2 regions of the Arthrobacter dokdonensis genome follow, and region 2 is predicted to be linked to the other one. Evidence: predicted binding sites of a transcription regulator. Region 2 holds the regulator's gene; the other holds the start of a gene.
What was found. The regulator HrcA, encoded in region 2, represses chaperone genes, less so after heat shock. The targets are predictions, from matches to a motif close to TTNGCACTCGNNNNNNNCGAGTGCNAA.
Positions count from the first base shown of each region.

Region 1 (6,034 bases), 1.6 Mb from region 2:
GACCAGCGCCTTGCCGATGTCGCCCGAGTACTGCAGGCCGCCGTCGGCGATCAGGGGCACGCCGGCCGGGATGGCCGCCTTGGCGGATTCGTAGATGGCGGTGATCTGCGGGACGCCGACGCCGGCCACCACGCGGGTGGTGCAGATGGAGCCCGGGCCGACGCCCACCTTGACGCCGTCGGCGCCGGCGTCGATCAGGGCCTGGGCGCCTTCGCGGGTGGCGGCCTGGCCGCCGATCACGTCCACGTGGGCGGCCGCGGGATCGGACTTCAGCTTGGCGATCATTTCCAGCACACCCTGGCTGTGGCCGTTGGCGGTGTCCACGAACAGGGCGTCCACACCGGCATCGACCATGGTCATGGCCCGCTCGAGGCCGTCACCGAAGAACCCGATGGCAGCGCCCACGCGCAGGCGGCCGCCGTCGTCCTTCGTGGCCAGCGGGTACTGCTCGGCCTTCGCGAAGTCCTTCACGGTGATCAGTCCGCGCAGGTAGCCGGAGTCATCCACCAGGGGAAGCTTTTCAATCTTGTTCTTGCCCAGCAGCTTGGACGCATCCTCGCGGCTGATGCCAACGTGGCCGGTGACCAGCGGCATCGGCGTCATGACCTCGCGGACGCGGCGGTACGGGTAGTCGCTGTCCGGGATGAACACGGTGTCGCGGTTGGTGACGATGCCCACGAGGCGGCCGTCGGGGTCGACCACGGGCAGGCCGGAGACGCGGAAGCGGGCGCACAGCTCATCGAGGTCCGCCAGCGTCGCATCGGGGCCGACCGTCACGGGGTTCGTGATCATGCCCGACTCGCTGCGCTTGACCAGGTCCACTTCCTCGGCCTGGCGCTCAATGGAGAGGTTCCGGTGCACCACGCCCAGGCCGCCCTGCCGCGCCATGGCGATCGCCATGCGTGACTCCGTCACGGTGTCCATGGCTGCCGAGAGCAGCGGGGTTGCCACGGTGATCCGCTTGGAAATCCGCGAGCTGGTGTCCGCCTCGGACGGGATCACGTTCGTGTGGCCGGGAAGGAGCAGCACGTCGTCGTACGTCAGGCCAACGAAGGCGAAGGGATCATGGATTTCAGGCTGGGACACGAAGGCTCCTTGGCGGGGGTAGAACCGGTGGGGTGCGCATCCGATGGCCTGCCCCGTCATTACGGGGCTGGTCTGTGCGTTGGATACAGTCTAAAACGAATCGGCCGCTGGCCCTATTCCCCGCCATCTGGCGGTGTGCGCCACATCGGGCCGCGCTCACCTGGACCATTTGGTCGCGGCGAGGATGCGCTGCTCGAGGTCCGTCGCCATCGTCTTGACGTAGACCCAGGTCAGGTGGTTGTCGTCGAGGTACACCAGGACGTTGCCGACGACGGCGTCACAGGTGGAGTCCCTGCAGAGCCTGTCCTTGAGGCAGGAACCTGCGCTGCCCCGCAGCGTCGGCACCCACGACGGGCTCGGTTGCGCGCCGCCCCTTGCGTTTGGCCGGGTCCAGCGTTCCAATCGACATGCAACAGGCACTTTCAGGTTGTCGGCCCCGTCACGGACGGCCGGAAATTCCTATCCACGCTACCAACGCCGGGCCGGACAGCCGCAATTCGTGAGCCCGGACACATCCGCGCTGCCGCAGTGTCTCGTAGAATCTGTCCCACACCCGCCGGCAAGCAAAAGGAACCCGATGGCCCTGCAAATCCGCATTGTTACCCCCTCGGACCTCACCGGGTCCGTGGTGTCAATTGCCCGCGGCCATCCGGGCGTTTCGGAAATATCCGTCTTGTCCGGCGCATCGATGGTGCCCGCCGGCGATGTCATTGTCCTGCAGGCCGTTCGCGAAAGCGTGGAGATGCTTCTGCAAAAACTGCACACCCTCAACATCGCCAAGGTTGGGTCCGTCAGCGTCACGGCCCCGGAGCTGGTCATCTCCGAGCGGCTGGATGCGGCCGAGGAGGAAGTGGCCGGTGACGGGGCCGACGCCATCATCTGGGACGAGGTGGAACAGGACACCAGCGACGACTCCAAGTTGACGTGGAGCTACCTGGCATTCCTGGCCATCGCCGTCCAGCTGGCAGGAATCGGCATCGTCACGGATTCCACCATTGCCATTGTCGGGGCCATGGTGGTGGGCCCGGAGTTTGGGCCTCTGGCCGGCCTTGCCCTGGCCCTTGTGGACCGGCGGTGGAAGCTGGCGCGCCGTGCCGCGGCTGCCCTGTGCATCGGCTTTCCCCTTGCCATGGTCCTCGCGGCCCTGGCCGCGGCGGCCTCCAGCCGGCTGGGTCTGTTCAATCCCGCCGATGTCCTCGGGAACAACCGGGCCACGGAGTTCATCTACCACCCCGGGCCCTATTCCTTCATCGTGGCGGTGCTGGCCGGCGCGGCAGGCATGCTGTCACTCATCGGCAAGAAGTCCGCTGCCCTGGTGGGGGTGTTCATTTCGGTCACTACAGTCCCGGCCGCGGGGTACGTTGCCGTGGCGCTGGTGCTCGGCGAGCCGGGCAGGGCCGGCGGCTCAGCCTTGCAGCTGCTCCTAAATGTGGCCGGCATTGTCATAAGCGCGGCCGTGGTGCTGCTCGCCTACCGCCTGGTTCGACGCCGGCGCCCGGCGCCCACGCGCTACTCGGCGGAGTACGCGCAAGTGGCCATCGGCGGCGTAGGGGTCCGCAGCGCGTTTCGCCGCTGAACACAAGAATTGCCGCCGTTCCCGCAAAATGCCGCCGGTATATCGGTGGCAATGTGCGGGAACGGCGGCAATTTTTACGCGGGCCCCAGCTAAGCGCTAGTGGCTGTGGCCGGCTTCCTCGTCTTCGGCAGGCTTCTCCGTCACGAGCACCTCGGTGGTGAGCACCAGGGCTGCGATGGAGGCCGCGTTGCGCAGTGCCGAGCGCGTGACCTTGACCGGGTCGATGACACCGGCCTGGACCAGGTTCTCGTACACGCCGGTGGCTGCGTTGAAGCCGAAGCCGTCTTCCAGCTCGCCCACCTTGTGGACCACTACGTAGCCGTCATGGCCCGCGTTCTGGGCAATCCAGCGCAGCGGCTGGGCCACGGCCTTGCGGACCAGCTCGATGGCCGTCGCGGCGTCGCCCTCGAGGGCGGCAACCGTTGCGTCGTCGTCGAGCGCCTTGGCGGCCTGTACCAGGGCGGAACCGCCGCCGGCAACAATGCCTTCCTCCAAGGCGGCACGCGTTGCGGACACGGCGTCCTCAATGCGGTGCTTCTTTTCCTTCAGCTCAACCTCGGTGGCGGCGCCAACCTTGATCACGCCGATGCCGCCAGCCAGCTTGGCCAGGCGTTCCTGCAGCTTTTCCTTGTCCCAGTCGGAGTCGGTGCGCGCGAGCTCGGCGTGCAGCTGTGCCACGCGGTCGGCAACGTCCTCGGACGTGCCCGCACCGTCAACGATGGTGGTGTTGTCCTTGGTGACCGTGATGCGGCGGGCGGTGCCCAGCACTTCCAGGCCAACCTGGTCCAGGGACAGGCCGATCTCCGGGGAGACAACCTGGGCGCCGGTCAGGATCGCAATGTCCTGAAGCATGGCCTTGCGGCGGTCGCCAAAGCCGGGAGCCTTGACGGCAACCACGTTCAGCGTGCCGCGCAGGCGGTTGACGATCAGGGTGGAGAGCGCCTCGCCGTCAACGTCCTCGGCAATGATGAACAGCGGCTTGCCGGCCGAGAGCGCCTTTTCCAGCAGCGGCAGGAATTCCTGCAGGTTGGAGATCTTGCCCTGGTTGATGAGGATGAGCGCATCTTCCATGACGGCTTCCTGGCGTTCCGCGTCGGTGACGAAGTACGGGGACAGGTAGCCCTTGTCAAACTGCATGCCCTCGGTGAGGACCAGCTCGGTGGAGGTCGTGGAGGATTCCTCGATGGTGATGACACCATCCTTGCCAACCTTGTCGAAGGCCTCGGCGAGGAGGTCGCCGATTTCCTGGCTCTGCGCGGAGATGGCCGCAACTTCTGCCACCTGGCCGCCCTCGACCGGGCGGGCGTTCTCCAGCAGGCGCTTGGCAATGGCTTCCACGGAAACCTGGATGCCGCGCTTGAGCTCGCCGGGTGCGGCGCCGGCGGCAACGTTGCGCAGGCCTTCCTTGACCAGTGCCTGTGCCAGGACGGTGGCCGTGGTGGTGCCGTCGCCGGCAACATCGTTGGTCTTCGTGGCAACTTCCTTGGCCAGCTGTGCGCCAAGGTTCTCGTACGGGTCTTCCAGCTCCACCTCGCGGGCGATCGTGACGCCGTCGTTGGTGATCGTGGGGGCCCCCCACTTCTTGTCGAGCACCACGTTGCGGCCGCGCGGGCCCAGCGTGACCTTGACGGTGTCGGCCAGCTTGTCGATGCCGGCCTCCAGCGCCTTGCGTGCGCTGTCGTTGAATTCAAGCTGCTTAGCCATGTGTTTGTCCTTTCACGCAAAGGCCCCGCGGCGTGACCGTGTCCGGTCCCGGGCGCGGGGCTTTCACAAAGTGGTTACTTTACGACGATGGCCAGCACGTCACGGGCCGAAAGCACCAGCAGCTCTTCGCCGCCGGTCTTTACTTCGGTTCCACCGTACTTGGAGTAGATGACGACGTCGCCGACGGCAACATCGATCGGGACGCGGTTGCCGTTGTCGTCAACGCGGCCGGGGCCCACTGCCACAACTTCGCCCTCCTGGGGCTTTTCCTTGGCAGTGTCCGGGATGACCAGCCCGGAAGCGGTGGTCTGCTCTGCTTCGAGCTGGCGGACAACAATACGATCCTCAAGAGGCTTAATAGAGACCGACACTCGGACCTCCCCTTCACATAACTAAATTCATGGATGGCTCAAGGACGCCTGACCTGTTGCGGGATCCCAACCGTCGTCGCGGTGCCGGTGATGACCCCCAGGACGAGCAGTCCAAGGTGTTAGCACCCTCGGGGTGAGAGTGCTAACCCGACTCTATTGAATTGATTAGCACTCGGTCAAGGCGAGTGCCAGTAAACCTGGCTAAAAGTGCGACGGCGGAGGGCCGGGTTTCGCTTCCGGCGCACGGTGGGCGGCACTTGGCCGGGCAACGGGGCTGTTGCCGACGCGGCCCGGCGGTGCAAGCATGGCTTGCATGACACCAGGCCACGCGCCCGTTCACGTCCGAGGGCTCACGAAGTCCTATGGGGGCGCCACCGCCGTCGACGGCATCAACTTTGAGATCAACGACGGCGAAACCTTTGCCCTGCTCGGCCCCAACGGCGCCGGGAAAAGCACCACCATTGAAATCCTGGAGGGGTACCGGGACCGCAGCGGCGGGGAGGTGACCGTACTGGGCACCGACCCGCAGCGCGGCGGACTGGCCTGGAAGGCGCAGCTGGGAATCGTGCTGCAGTCCAGCGGGGAGAGCGGCAACGTCACCGTGCGGGAGCAGCTGAAGCATTTTGCCGGCTACTACCCGAACCCGCGCAACGTCGGTGAGGTCATGGAGGCGGTGGGCCTGGCGTCCCAGGCGAAGACCCGGATCAGCAAGCTGTCCGGCGGGCAGCGCCGCCGCGTGGACGTGGCGCTGGGCATCATCGGACGGCCCAGGCTGCTGTTCCTGGACGAGCCCACCACCGGCTTCGACCCGCAGGCACGGCACCAGTTTTGGGGGCTGGTCAACGGCCTCAAGGACGAAGGCACCACCATCCTGCTCACGACCCACTACCTGGACGAGGCCGCCACGCTGGCGGACCGCGCCGGCGTGATTGTGGGCGGAAGGCTCGTGGACATCGGCCCGATCGACCAGATCGGCGGGGCCGGCGCCAGGGTGCCGATCGTGCGGTGGCGGCAGGACGGCGTCGTACGTTCAGAGCGCACCAGCGCACCGTCCGCGCTCGCGGCACGGCTGTATGCCGAGGCCGGCCGCGAGGTCGAGGGTCTGGAAATCACCCGGCCCAGCCTGGAGGACATTTACCTGGACCTGGTGGGCGCCCAGGCCGGCGCAGCGGACGACGTGGAGGGCGCGGCATGAGGACGCTGCGCCTGGGATGGTCGCGCATCGGCTACGAGCTGCGGACGTATTTCCGCCAGGGCGACTCGGTGTTCTTCACCTTCCTGTTCCCGATCCTGATGC
Region 1 is NZ_CP029642.1:4,212,927-4,218,960, forward strand. Features, by position in the region: gene guaB (IMP dehydrogenase) at 1-1,086, opposite strand, end outside; gene DMB86_RS18765 (hypothetical protein) at 1,243-1,488, opposite strand; gene DMB86_RS18770 (DUF389 domain-containing protein) at 1,664-2,662, shown strand; gene groL (chaperonin GroEL) at 2,759-4,366, opposite strand; gene groES (co-chaperone GroES) at 4,441-4,737, opposite strand; gene DMB86_RS18785 (ABC transporter ATP-binding protein) at 5,051-5,932, shown strand; gene DMB86_RS18790 (ABC transporter permease) at 5,929-6,034, shown strand, end outside.
Region 1: a site for HrcA is predicted at 4,903-4,929, ahead of groES (co-chaperone GroES). Genes of this name have one in related genera too.

Region 2 (6,034 bases):
AGAATCCTTGCGAGTCCCGGCTGTCCCCCGCCGTCCCCGCGCCAGGCGCGCACGACGCCGGACACCGTGACCGGGGCGTCCTCGTGCAGGATGAGGGCCAGCCGCGCACCCTTGATGAGTTCCACCAGCCCGGACGTGCCGACAAGTTCGCCGACCTCCGGAATTCGGGCCCGGCGGGCCTGCTTGGCCGCGGCGGAAACCGCGTTCTGCCACTTGGCCCGGCCCTTCACTGCCTTGTCCATCTTCCACCTGACGATGGAGCGCTCCGCCTGCCAGGGCACCACGGTGTCAATGCCCAGTTCCGTGGCGGTTTCGATGGCCAGCTCGTCGCGGTCGCCCTTGGCGAGGGCCTGGACCAGCACCAGTTCAAAGTCCCCGGCGGTTTCGGCGATCACCTGGTCCACCCGGACGTCCAGGACCCCGGCCGCCGCCGCGGTGACGGTGCACACCAGACGCAGCCCTGCGCCGTCGCACACGTCAACGGGCTCTCCGGCGGCGAGTCTTTTAACCGTGGCCGCATGTCGGCCCTCGGCCCCGTCCAGGCTGAAGCCGTCACCAGGGGCCAGGGCCTTGAGCTGCCGCGACCCGGCGTAAAAGACAGGATTGCTCACGGGACCCTAGAGGTTGCCGAGCTTGTCCCGCAGCTTTGCGAACATGCCGCCGCTGCTCACCAGCCTGCCCTCGCTGAACGTCTCCCCGCGCAGGGCGGCAAGCTGCTTCAGGAGCTCCTCCTGGGCGGCGTCGGGCCTGGTGGGCGTCTCCACGTGGATGTGGACCAGCAGGTCGCCGCGGCCGTAGCCGCGCAGGTGCGTCACGCCGAGGCTGCGCAGGTTGACGACCTCCCCGGCCTGGGTTCCCGGCTTGATGTTGATGGGCTGTTCGCCATCGAACGTCGCCAGTGTCAGTTCGGTGCCGAGTGCGGCGGCCGTCATGGGCACGCTTAGGGTGGCATGGAGGTCGTCGCCCTCCCGCAGGAAGGAGGGGTCGTTGTTGACCTTCATCTCCACGTAAAGGTCCCCGGACGGCCCGCCGGCGGGGCCTGCCTCGCCCTGGCCGGCGAGCTGGATGCGGGTGCCGGTGTTAACGCCGGCGGGGACCTTGATGGTCAGCGTGCGGCGGTCGCGGATGCGGCCCTCGCCCATGCACTCGTTGCAGGGATCCTCGATGCGGGTCCCGTAACCCTGGCAGGAGTTGCAGGTGGCCAGGGTCATGACGTTGCCCAGGATGGAGCGCATGGGGCGCTGGATCTGGCCGCTGCCGTGGCAGACGTCGCAGGTGACCGGGTGGGTGCCGGGCCGGCAGCAGCTGCCCTCGCACGTGGGGCAGGTGATTGCCGTGTCAATTTCAAGCTTCTTGTTGACGCCGAAGACCGCCTCGCGCAGGTCGATCCGGACCGTGATGAGGGCGTCCTGGCCGCGGCGCATGCGCTGTTCGGGGCCACGGCCCTGACCGCCTCCGCCGCCAAAGAAGGTCTCAAAGATGTCCTGGAAGGCGAAGCCCTGTCCGTCGAAGTTGCCGGCGCCGTTGCTGCTGCCGTTCTCGTTGCCGGTGGTGTCGTAGACCCGGCGCTTCTGGGGGTCCGAGAGGACCTCGTAGGCGTGGGTGACGGCCTTGAAACGGTCTTGCGCGTCGGGGGCGTCGTTGACGTCCGGGTGCAGCTTGCGCGCGAGCTTGCGGTAGGCCTTTTTGATTTCCTCCGCGGTGGCATCGCGGGAAACGCCCAGCGCCTCGTAATGGTTGCTCAAAATTCTTACTCTCTTCAGTGGAACGTGTACGTGTTTTTGCTTGGGTGAGGCGCTTAGCCCGCCAGAATCCGGGACAGGTACCGGGCGACGGCCCGGACGCTGGACATGGTGTTGGGGTAGTCCATCCGGGTGGGTCCCAGCACGCCGAGCTTGGCGCTGGCGCCGGGGCCGTAGCTGGTGGCCACCACTGACGCCTCCGACAATGAGTCGTGCGGATTTTCCCGGCCGATGCTCACGGCCATGCCGAGGGAGTCCTGGGCCATTTGCTCGAGCAGGCGCAGCAGCACCACCTGCTCCTCCAGCGCGTCCAGGACGGGGCCGATGCTCAAGGGGAAATCGACGTTGGACCGGGCCAGGTTGGCCGTGCCGGCCAGCACTATCCGGTCCTCCCTGGCAGCGCTCGAGAGCTGCAGCAGCCCGTGGGCCAGCCGGTGGGCCGTGTCCTGGTCCTCCACCGGCAGTCCTGCGGGAAGCTGGGCCAGTGCGGCCGGGAGACCGGCCACGGTGCAGCCGGTGAGCACGGACAGAAACTCGTGTCGCAGCCGAGCCAACCTGACATCGTCGACGGCGGCACCGACGTCGAGCACCGACTGTTCGACCTTCCCCGAGGCCAGAATGAGCACCACGAGGACCTGGGTCGGCCCCAGGGAGACGAATTCGATGTGGCGGACGGTTGCCTTGGCCGACCGCGGGTACTGCACGACGGCGACCTGGTTGGTCAGCTGGGCCAGCGTGCGCACCGTCCGCTCGAGGACGTCGTCGAGGTCGGTCGAACCGTCCAGGAGCGTGGCGATGGCGCGCCGTTCAGCGGATGAAAGGGGCTTGACGGTCGCGATCTGGTCCACGAAGAGCCGGTACCCCTTGTCCGTGGGGATCCTGCCCGAACTCGTGTGGGGGGCCGCGATCAGCCCCTCCTCTTCCAGGGCCGCCATGTCGTTTCGGATCGTGGCACTGGAAACGCCCAGCCGGTGCCGCTCTACGAGGGCCTTGGAACCAACCGGCTCGCGGGAGTGGACATAGTCTTCGACTATGGCTCGGAGCACTTCCAGCTTTCGTGGTTCGCTCATGTCTGGCACCTCCTTCGTTGGCACTCTACCTACTCAAGTGCCAAGTCTAATACTTTCCCATCCTCCTGTTTTCGGCACGCCGCCCACCCCGTCCTTCGCGTTCCGGCCAGGTGGTGGCGCTAGCATGGAATTTTCCGTCCCGGCCGCGCGCCGACGGACGTTCCGAGAGCCAAGGGGAAACGCACAGTGCAGTCCAATAACGGCCCGTCCGCCGGCAGCCGCACCAGCAATTGGGGCTACCAGGACCTCAGCGCACCCAAGGCCCGCGCGCTCCCGCAGGTGCAGGCAATCCGCGGGCTGGTGGTCGAGGACGTCCAGACCGGATGGGTGGGCGCCGTAGTCAGGATCGAAAAATCCGGAGGCATGCACATCATGGAGCTGGCCGACCGGCGGGACAAGGTCAGGGCCTTTCCCCTGGGCTTCGGCTTCCTCATCGACGGCGAACCGGTGGAAGTGGTGGCGCCGGTGGCGGGCACGCCCCCGCGGAAAGCCGGCAGGACGGCGTCGGGCTCGGTCAAGGTGGAGGGGCAGCGCGCCCGGGTGGCCAAGGCCAGCCGCATCTGGGTGGAAGGCAAGCACGACGCCGAACTGGTTGAAAAGGTGTGGGGAGACGACCTGCGGGTGGAGGGGATCGTCGTCGAACCCCTTCGCGGCATCGACGACCTCACGGCTGCGGTCAAGGACTTTGCCCCCGGCCCGACCCGGCGGCTCGGTGTGCTGGTGGACCACTTGGTGCCGCACTCGAAGGAATCGCGCATTGTGGCGGATCTCATGCGATCGCCCTCGGCGAAAAACAACGTGCTGGTGGTGGGGCACCCGTACGTGGACGTGTGGCAGGCCATCAAGCCCGCCACGCTGGGAATCCCCGCCTGGCCGGTGATTCCGCGCACCATGGAGTGGAAAAAGGGCATCCTGCAGGCGTTTGGCTGGCCGCACAGCACCGCCGAGGACATCGGGCTGGGCTGGCAGCGCCTGCTGTCACGGGTCAACAGCTATTCAGACCTGGAGCCTTCGCTGCTGGGGCGCGTCGAGGAAGTCATAGACTTTCTCACCGCACCCGTATCCTTGTAGGAACGGCCGGCACCACGCCGACAGTTCCGTGCAAAGCAGTGATCATTTTGTTGAGAGGCAAGTTACACGTGAGCAATCCGGCGAAAAACTTTACTAACCCGGCGAAGCCCCCACTCACCCCGGCAGAAGACAAGCAGTGGGCGTTCCTGGCGCACTGCGGCGGCATTCTGGGCTGCATCCCCTCCGCGCTCATCTACAAGTTCATGGCGGACCGCGGCCCGTTCACGGCCCAGGAATCCCGCGAGGCGCTCAACTTCACCCTGCCGCCCACCATCCTTGCGCTGGTGCTTAACGTCATCGCGCTGGTGGTGCGCATATTCAATCCGTCCGTCGGGACCGTCTTTTCGCTGCTCGCCCTGCTCATCTGGGTGTTCCTGACCGTCTGGTCCGTCATCGCCGCCATCCAGGTCAACAACGGCAACCCCTACCGCTACGCCTGGAACCTGCGCAGGATCCAGTAACGTCTTCGCTTTTGCAGCGGCGGACCGGCATTTTTCCGTCCGGCTTTCCGGTCCTCGGCCGCGGGCGGCCCCCGGGCCTCCCTGACGCCGGACGACAAAAAATGCCGGCTCCGCCGCCGAACGCAATCAGGACCCGCCGGACCCGGTCCGCAGCCTTTCCGTATGGCTCGCCGCGCCGAATCGCGCCAGAGCCGTGGCTCGTGCCGTATTTTCTACTCGAACGGGCAGATATGGCGGGTTGGCGGGCCGTCCCGAACACCGGTTGTACGAATCTGGCGGGTTGGCGGCGACGGAGGTCGCCGAAGCTGTACTGTCGATGGCGCCACCGCATGGAGTGGGCGGGTGAGCGCCAGGCTCAGTCGAGCAGGGCGCGGGTGACTGCGTCGCCCAGGAGGCGGCCCTTGAGCGTGAGCACGAGGGTGCCGTGGAAGGCCTTGACGGGATCGATGAGTTCGCCGGCGATGAGCCCGGCGACGGCCTTCCGGGCGGCGTGGCTGAGGGTGTCGATTCTCAGTCCGTCCGACAGCCGCGAGGTCAGCATGATGCGCTCCAGTTCCCGCGTGGCGTCGTCAAGCGTTTCACGGCCGGCAGCCGGGGATTCGCCCTTCTCCAGCCGGTTGGCGTAGGCGGTGGGGTGCTTGACGTTCCACCACCGCACGCCGCCCATGTGCGAGTGCGCGCCGGGGCCGATCCCCCACCAGTCGTCCCCGCGCCAGTACGCCAGGTTGTGCCGGCAGGCATCCTCCGGGGTGCGGGCCCAGTTGCTGACCTCGTACCAGGACAGGCCGGCCTGCTGGAAGAGGGCGTCGGCGAGCTCATATTTCGCGGCGTGGTCGTCGTCGTCGATGTTCGGCACCTGGCCGCGGCGGATCTGGGCGGCCAGCTTGGTGCCCTCCTCCACGATGAGCGAGTAGGCGGAGATGTGGTCCGGTTCGTAGGACAGGGCGGTCCGCACCGAGGTCTCCCAATCGGCCACCGACTCCCCCGGCGTGCCGTAAATCAGGTCCACGCTGACGTTCAGGCCGGCCTCGCGCGCCCAGGCCACCGCCTGCGGCACGCGCTCCGGGCTGTGCGTGCGGTCCAGCACCTTCAAGACGTGCGGGACGGCCGACTGCATGCCGAAGGACACGCGGGTGAAGCCGCCGTCGGCCAGTTCCCGCAGGGAGTCCCTGGTGACGGAGTCCGGGTTGGCCTCCGTGGTGACCTCCGCGCCATCGGCCAGCCCCCACTGTTCGACGGCGGAACCCAGGATGCGCGTGAGGTCGCCTGCCGCCAGGAGCGTCGGCGTGCCGCCGCCAAAGAACACCGTGCCCAGCCTGCGGTCCTGGAGGCCTGAAGCTGCCATGGCCCGGGCGGCAAACTCCACCTCCCGCACGGCCGTGGCGGCGTAGGCGTCCTGGGACGCACCCCCTCCCAGTTCGGTGGCGGTGTACGTGTTGAAGTCGCAGTAGCCGCAGCGCACGGCACAAAACGGGATGTGCGCATACAGGCTGAACTGGCGGTCCGCCGCGCCGATGGCCGCCTGGCCGGGCAGGACGCCGTCGGCGGGGGCCGGATCGCCCAGGGGCAGTGCGCTGGGCGTCACTTCTTCGACTTGTCCTTGGGCGATTCACCGGTGGTCAAAGCCGCGATGAAGGCTTCCTGCGGTACCTCGACGCGGCCCACCATCTTCATGCGCTTCTTGCCTTCC
Region 2 is NZ_CP029642.1:2,630,367-2,636,400, forward strand. Features, by position in the region: gene DMB86_RS11730 (16S rRNA (uracil(1498)-N(3))-methyltransferase) at 1-611, opposite strand, end outside; gene dnaJ (molecular chaperone DnaJ) at 618-1,745, opposite strand; gene hrcA (heat-inducible transcriptional repressor HrcA) at 1,799-2,812, opposite strand; gene DMB86_RS11745 (DUF3097 domain-containing protein) at 2,999-3,883, shown strand; gene DMB86_RS11750 (DUF4870 domain-containing protein) at 3,952-4,344, shown strand; gene hemW (radical SAM family heme chaperone HemW) at 4,700-5,929, opposite strand; gene lepA (translation elongation factor 4) at 5,926-6,034, opposite strand, start outside.